3 regions of the Methylobacterium aquaticum genome follow, and region 3 is predicted to be linked to each of the others. Evidence: predicted binding sites of a transcription regulator. Region 3 holds the regulator's gene; each other region holds the start of a gene.
The links. The regulator LexA, encoded in region 3, represses DNA repair genes until DNA is damaged. The targets are predictions, from matches to a motif close to TGTTCNNNNTGTGTTCNG.
Positions count from the first base shown of each region.

Region 1: the regulator LexA is predicted to act here: its motif matches at 1,100-1,117, upstream of radA (DNA repair protein RadA).
Region 2: the regulator LexA is predicted to act here: its motif matches at 1,426-1,443, upstream of recA (recombinase RecA).

Region 1 is NZ_CP043627.1:4,206,628-4,208,891, forward strand. It holds gene radA (DNA repair protein RadA) at 1-1,058, opposite strand, end outside; gene F1D61_RS19180 (cytochrome b) at 1,336-1,899, shown strand; gene F1D61_RS19185 (TetR/AcrR family transcriptional regulator) at 2,121-2,264, opposite strand, start outside.
Region 2 is NZ_CP043627.1:5,440,996-5,443,259, forward strand. It holds gene cckA (cell cycle histidine kinase CckA) at 1-595, shown strand, start outside; gene F1D61_RS24820 (hypothetical protein) at 669-911, shown strand; gene F1D61_RS24825 (PIN domain-containing protein) at 959-1,378, shown strand; gene recA (recombinase RecA) at 1,502-2,264, shown strand, end outside.
Region 3 is NZ_CP043627.1:6,591,317-6,593,580, forward strand. It holds gene F1D61_RS30485 (hypothetical protein) at 195-608, opposite strand; gene lexA (transcriptional repressor LexA) at 713-1,456, shown strand; gene F1D61_RS30495 (NCS2 family permease) at 1,678-2,264, opposite strand, start outside.

The DNA of each region.
Region 1 (2,264 bases), 2.4 Mb from region 3:
CCTAACCGGATGCCGCCATGGGCCTCCAGCACCGCCAGCACCATCGACAGCCGGTTGGGATCCCAGCCGACCACGGCGCGCCGCGGCATGCCGAGGGCGGACGGCGCCACCAGGGCCTGGATCTCGACGAGGAGGGGCCGGGTGCCCTCCATGCCGGCGAAGACCGCGGTCCCCGGCGCCGCGAGGTCGCGCCCGGCGAGGAACAGGGCCGAGGGGTTCGGCACCTCGGCGAGCCCCCCGTCGGTCATCTCGAACACGCCGATCTCGTCGGTCGGGCCGAAGCGGTTCTTGACCGCGCGCAGGATGCGGAAATGGTGGCCCTGGTCGCCCTCGAACGAGGCCACCGCATCGACCATGTGCTCGACCACGCGGGGGCCGGCGATCTGCCCGTCCTTGGTGACGTGGCCGACCAGGATCACGGCGGTGCCGGAGGTCTTGGCGAAGCGGATCAGGCTCTGGGCGGAGCCGCGGACCTGGGTCACGGTGCCGGGGGCCGATTCCACCGTCTCGGTCCACATCGTCTGGATCGAATCGATGATGGCGAGCGCCGGCGGCCTGCCCTGGCTCAGGGTCGCGATGATGTCCTCGACATTGGTCTCGGCGGCGAGTTCCACCGGCGCGCTCGCGAGACCCAGCCGCTCGGCCCGCAGGCGCACCTGGCCCACCGCCTCCTCGCCCGAGATGTAGGCGACGCGCTCGCCCCGTTTCGCCAGCGCCGCGGAGGCCTGCATCAGCAGCGTCGACTTGCCGATGCCGGGATCGCCCCCGAGCAGGATCACCGAGCCGCGCACGAAGCCGCCCCCCGTCACCCGGTCGAGCTCGGCGATGCCCGACGAGGTGCGCGGCGCCTCCTTGACCTCGCCGGTCAGCCCTTCGAGCGGGAAGATCCGTCCCCGCGCCCGGCTCGGCCGGGTCGCGACCGGGCCGGAGACGGGGCTTGCCGCGCCGGTCTCCTCGACGATCGTGTTCCAGCCGTTGCAGGCCTCGCAGCGGCCGCGCCAGCGATTGTAGACCGCGCCGCAGGACTGGCAGGCGAAGGTCTGGTGGTTCTTCGCCATCGGCGGCCTCCGGATCGGGGCCGCGCGCCGGCCGCCTCATGCGTTCCTGATATGTCCCGAGGGGCGCGCCGTTGCAACTGCGCGCCAGGGCGTTCTGCGACGAAGCGGAGGCCGGTTCGTCGCGGAAAACGCGGCAAAAACAGAGACCTGGAGCACGGCCCGAGTGCAGCGCGACCGGGCCGTGCTCCAGCGACGGTTCAGACACGAACCCGCCGCGCTCGCGTCCCAATCCCCGGCGAAAGCTCGGCCGTATTCTCGCGTGGAGGACGCGCACCCGATGTCACGGCCCGGCCGAGCTTTCCATTACGACCGCGTCCAGCGCGGCTTCCACTGGCTGATGGCGGCGCTGATCGTCGTGGCGCTGGCCTTGGGCATCTATGCCGCCTGGCAGGTGCCCGGCACCTCGCCGCGGCGCGAGATCCTCGACATCCACAAGTCGATCGGCCTGACGGTGCTGCTGCTCCTGCCGCTGCGCTTCGTCTATCGGCTGGTCGCCGGCGAGCCGGCCTACCGTGCGCCGCCGTCGCGCCACGCCCACATCGCCGCGACGCTGGCGCATCTCACCCTCTACGCCCTGATGCTGCTCCTGCCCGTCAGCGGCTACGTCTACTCGGCGGCGGGCGGCTACGGCCTGCCCTGGTTCGGGGTCTTCTCGTTCCCGCGCCTCGTGCCGGTCGACAAGGCGTTGTCGCAGGCGGGCTACGGCGCCCATTACTGGATCGCCTGGGGGCTCGGGATCGTGCTCGGCCTGCACGTCCTTGCTGTGGCCTGGCACGCCTGGATCCGCCGCGACGAGGTGATGGGGCGGATGTGGCCGGCGCGGGGAGACGCTTCTGTTTGACATGATTGCATCAAATTAAAGCGCGGGATCCCTTCTCCCGTGTGGGAGAGGGGTAGGGGTGAGGGTGACACGCTTCAGGACTAGGCACTGAGCGTCACGCTGCCAGCACAACGTTACGAGCCCGACTCAGGACCGTATCACCCTCACCCCCGGCCCCTCTCCCACACGGGAGAGGGGAGACGTGCTTTGCTTTTATTTGGAAAGATCGAACAAAATCTGCATCACGCGGAGAACGCATTCTCCACCAACCCCCCCACCCGCTCCCCCGCCAGCGCCTCGTCGAACAGGATGCGGAACAGGATCGGCGCGATGACCCGGTCCAGCACCAGATCGATGTCCGGAAACGCCTCGCCGCGCGCCGCCGC
Region 2 (2,264 bases), 1.2 Mb from region 3:
GTTCGGCATCGTCAAGCAGTCCGGCGGCTACATCGACGTGCGCTCGACCGTCGGCCAGGGCACGGTCTTCGCCATCTACCTGCCGCGCCACGTGCCGGTGCCGGAGGCCGAAACCCCGGAGGCCGTGCCCGAGATCGCCCCGCCGGCGTCGGGCGGGGCCCCGGCCCTTCCCGCACCCGCCGCGGCTGCGGCGGAGCCGCCCAAGCCCCCGGCCCGCGATCTCACCGGGCGGGGCACGATCCTGCTGGTCGAGGACGAGGACCCGGTCCGGGCCGTCAACGGCCGGGCGCTCACCGCCCGCGGCTACACCGTGCTCGAGGCCGCCTCGGGCCTGGAAGCCCTGCAGATCATGCAGGAGCGCGAGGTGCCGGTCGATCTCGTCGTCTCCGACGTGGTGATGCCCGAGATGGACGGCCCGACCCTCTTGCGCGAACTCCGCAAGGCCCATCCGGGCCTCAAGGTGATCTTCGTCTCCGGCTATGCCGAGGACGCGTTCCGCAAGAACCTGCCCGACGGCGAGGAATTCAACTTCCTGCCCAAGCCCTTCAGCCTGAAGCAGCTCGTCGAGACGGTGAAGACCACGATGGCGGGGTGAGGGCGCGCGGATCGTCGTGCTTGTGGCCGCCGCCCGCCGGACTTACATCCATGTATGTAACCAGGAGGCGGCCATGAAGAGCGCGATCAGCATGCGCGAACTCCAGAAGATGTCGGCCGGCGCGATTCAGGCGCTGCCGCACGCAATGCCGATCAAGAACGGCACGGCGACCGTCGGCATTCTGCTGCCGATCCACCAAGCGTCACCGGAGTATATGCGCAAGGTGATAGCCGATATCCGGGCGGATGCGGAAAAGTATACGCCGGAAGAGAACGCCGCCATCGATCGGCTGCTCGCCGAGCGCGGCGCCGAGTGACGGAGACTCTGGCCGCCGCGAGCAATCCTCGGCGACGGCCTTCCAGCATGTTGGTCGTCGATACCAACATCGTCCTGAGCGCTGCCTTGGGGCGTCGTTCCATATCGATCTTCGATGCGCTTGCCGATCGACGGCTCGTGGCGACATCCGCCCGCGTTGCGGAGGAGGTCCGGCGGGTCCTGGTCAGCGTTCCTGATCTCCCGCCGGGAGCACCTGTGCGCGCCGAGGTGATCCTGGCCGGCATCGATATCATCGACGCTTCGTATTATTCCGACCGCCTCGAGAGTGCTGCCTGCGTCCTCTCCGACGCCGTCGCCTCCCGCAACGGCTCGACGAGCGACGCGCACGTCCTCGCCTGCGCCTGGCTGCTGGATGCCGACATCTGGAGCCACGACCGCGACTTTGCCGGGACCGGCTGGCCGTCCTGGTCGAACGCCAATCTGCTCCGGGCCCTCGACGGCCCCTGATCTCCCCGAAAATCCCTCGGCGAATGGCCCTCCCGCCCTTGCCGAATGAGAACAAAACAAGTACGTAGAGCCCAGCCGCGCGATTGAGACTTAGCGCCCCTCCTGTCATAAGGACCCGCCGAGATGGCTCAGCCCCAGATGCGACTGGTGGAAAACCCGACCATGGACAAAGACAAGTCGAAGGCGATCGATGCCGCCCTCGCCCAGATCGAGCGCGCCTTCGGCAAGGGCTCGATCATGCGGCTCGGCAAGGGCGACAAGGTGCAGGAGGTCGAGGTCGTCTCGACCGGGTCGCTCGGCCTCGACATCGCGCTCGGCGTCGGCGGCCTGCCGCGCGGCCGGGTGATCGAGATCTACGGGCCTGAATCTTCCGGCAAGACCACGCTCGCGCTCCACACCATCGCCGAGGCCCAGAAGAAGGGCGGCGTCTGCGCCTTCGTGGATGCCGAGCACGCCCTCGATCCGGTCTATGCCCGCAAGCTCGGCGTCAACCTCGACGACCTGCTGATCTCGCAGCCCGATACCGGCGAGCAGGCGCTCGAGATCACCGACACCCTGGTGCGCTCTGGCGCCATCGACGTGCTGGTGGTCGATTCGGTGGCCGCGCTGACCCCGCGGGCCGAGATCGAGGGCGAGATGGGCGACCAGCAGCCGGGCCTCCAGGCCCGCCTGATGAGCCAGGCCCTGCGCAAGCTCACCGGCTCGATCTCGCGCTCGAACTGCATGGTCATCTTCATCAACCAGATCCGGATGAAGATCGGCGTGATGTACGGCAGCCCCGAGACCACGACGGGCGGCAACGCGCTGAAGTTCTACGCCTCGGTCCGCCTCGACATCCGCCGCATCTCGACCCTCAAGGACCGCGACCAGCCGATCGGCAACAGCG
Region 3 (2,264 bases):
CATGCGGAAGGCTGTCGAAGCGAACTTCGCAGATCTGACCAGAGCGGCCACCTTGACCATGCGCCGTCCGAATTTCGGGAACGACACCCCGCCAGGGCGTGGTCCGTCCTGTGTGAAATCGTCGGCAGACCTTATGGAATGCTTGCCGGGTGATCCCTGCAGCCTGCGCGATTCCAGCGGCGCCGTAGAATTTTTCACGGTTGCCCCTCTTCAACGTCCAGGGCTGCGGCCATCAATTCGTTGATGATTGCTTGGCTGCGTTTGCTACGACGTTCCCCTTTGGGGGCTTTATCGACAGTTTGTCTGTTGACGCCTTTAGCGACCCGCTCCTTATCGAGAGTGGTGCCTTGGGCCACGAGCCCAGCCCTCACGGCCCTGTAAAGGTCCGGCGAGCCGATGATAGCCACAGGGAGAGCGCGCTTGATCCGGCGCATGTTGCACGGGAAAACGCGTGCTCGCAGCATGTTACAGATATCTGGCGGCGGAGTGCCCTGCGACCTCGCCTTACCAATCGGCATCGGAATAAGTTGTTGATATAGTGAGAGTTTTCCGAAGCTGTCGCCAAACATCTCCGATCGCCCGCCGCCAAAAAGCTTCGACGCGCCCACCCTTCGCGCCGCCTTTTCGAACCCGCTTGCGGAACACTTGCGGAACGCTTACCATGTTCGCGATTTGTTTCCGGAGCGCGGCAGCGCGGGGATGAGAGTGTCACATGCTCACGCGTAAGCAGTTGGACCTGCTCCGCTTCATTCAGCAGAGGATGCGGGAGACGGGCGTTCCCCCGTCCTTCGACGAGATGAAGGACGCCCTCGACCTCAAGTCGAAATCGGGCATCCATCGCCTGATCACCGCCCTGGAGGAGCGCGGCTTCCTGCGCCGCCTGCCGAACCGGGCCCGGGCGATCGAGGTGATCCGCCTGCCCGACACGGTGACGGGGCCGGCGCAGGCCGCGCCCGCCCCCGGGGCCGAGGTGGTGCGGTTCAACCCCAGCGTGGTCGAGGGTGGGCGTGCCCACGAGCCGAAGCGGCAAGCCGGCATCCCCGCCATGGCGACCGCCTCGGACGAGAACGGTCACTCGGTCAGCGTGCCGGTGATGGGCCGGATCGCCGCCGGTACGCCGATCTCGGCGATCCAGAGCCAGAGCCGTACGGTGGCGATGTCGCCGGACTTCCTGGCCAGCGGCGAGCATTACGCCCTGGAGGTGCGCGGCGATTCGATGATCGAGGCCGGCATCCTCGACGGCGACCTCGTGGTCATCCGCCGCCAGGAGACCGCCAATACCGGCGACATCATCGTGGCCCTGATCGACGACGAGGAGGCGACCCTGAAGCGCCTGCGCCGCCGCGGCTCGTCGATTGCGCTGGAAGCCGCCAACCCGGCCTACGAGACCCGCGTGCTCGGGCCGGACCGGGTGCGGATCCAGGGAAGGCTGGTGAGCCTAGTGCGGAAGTACTGAATCGATTCGGGGATTGGCGCATCGCTCAACCCTCCCCCCTCTGCGGGGGAGGGTAGTCCCTGCGTCAGCAGGGGCCGGGAGAGGGGCAGCGCGACGCTGTTCCAGGTGGCGCCCGTCACCATGGTCGCTCCCTTTCCGGAAGCGTGGTTCCCCTCTCCCGCCCCGCATCCGCGGGGCACCCTCCCCCGCAGAGGGGGGAGGGTACAGATGCGTCGCGCCCGTCAGTGCGCGCTCCCCGTTGCGACGAACTTGAACAGGAACACCCCGGCGATCACCCACACCACCGGCTTCACCTCCCGGAACCGCCCGGTGAGCAGCTTGATCACCGCGTAGGTGATGAAGCCGAAGGCGACGCCGTTGGCGATCGAGTAGGTGAAGGGCATCAGCAGCGCCGTCACGCAGGCCGGCAGCACCTCGGTCAGGTCGTCCCAGTCGAGATCGACCAGTTCGTGCAGCATCAGGCAGGCGACGTAGAACAGGGCCGGCGCCGTGGCGTAGGCCGGAACCGAGCCGGCGAGCGGCGCGAAGAACAGGCAGGCGAGGAACAGGACCGCCACCGTGGCGGCGGTGAGGCCGGTGCGGCCGCCCTCCTCGACGCCGGACGCGCTCTCGAGGTAGGCGGTGGTGCTCGACGTGCCCAGCAGCGAGCCGACGAAGATCGAGGACGAATCCGCCATCAGCGCCTTGTCGAGGCGCTCCATCTTGCCCTCGGTCAGCAGCCCCGCCCGGTTGGCGACACCCATCAGCGTGCCGGTGGCATCGAACAATTCGACGAGGAAGAACACCAGGATCACGTTGAGGAGACCGC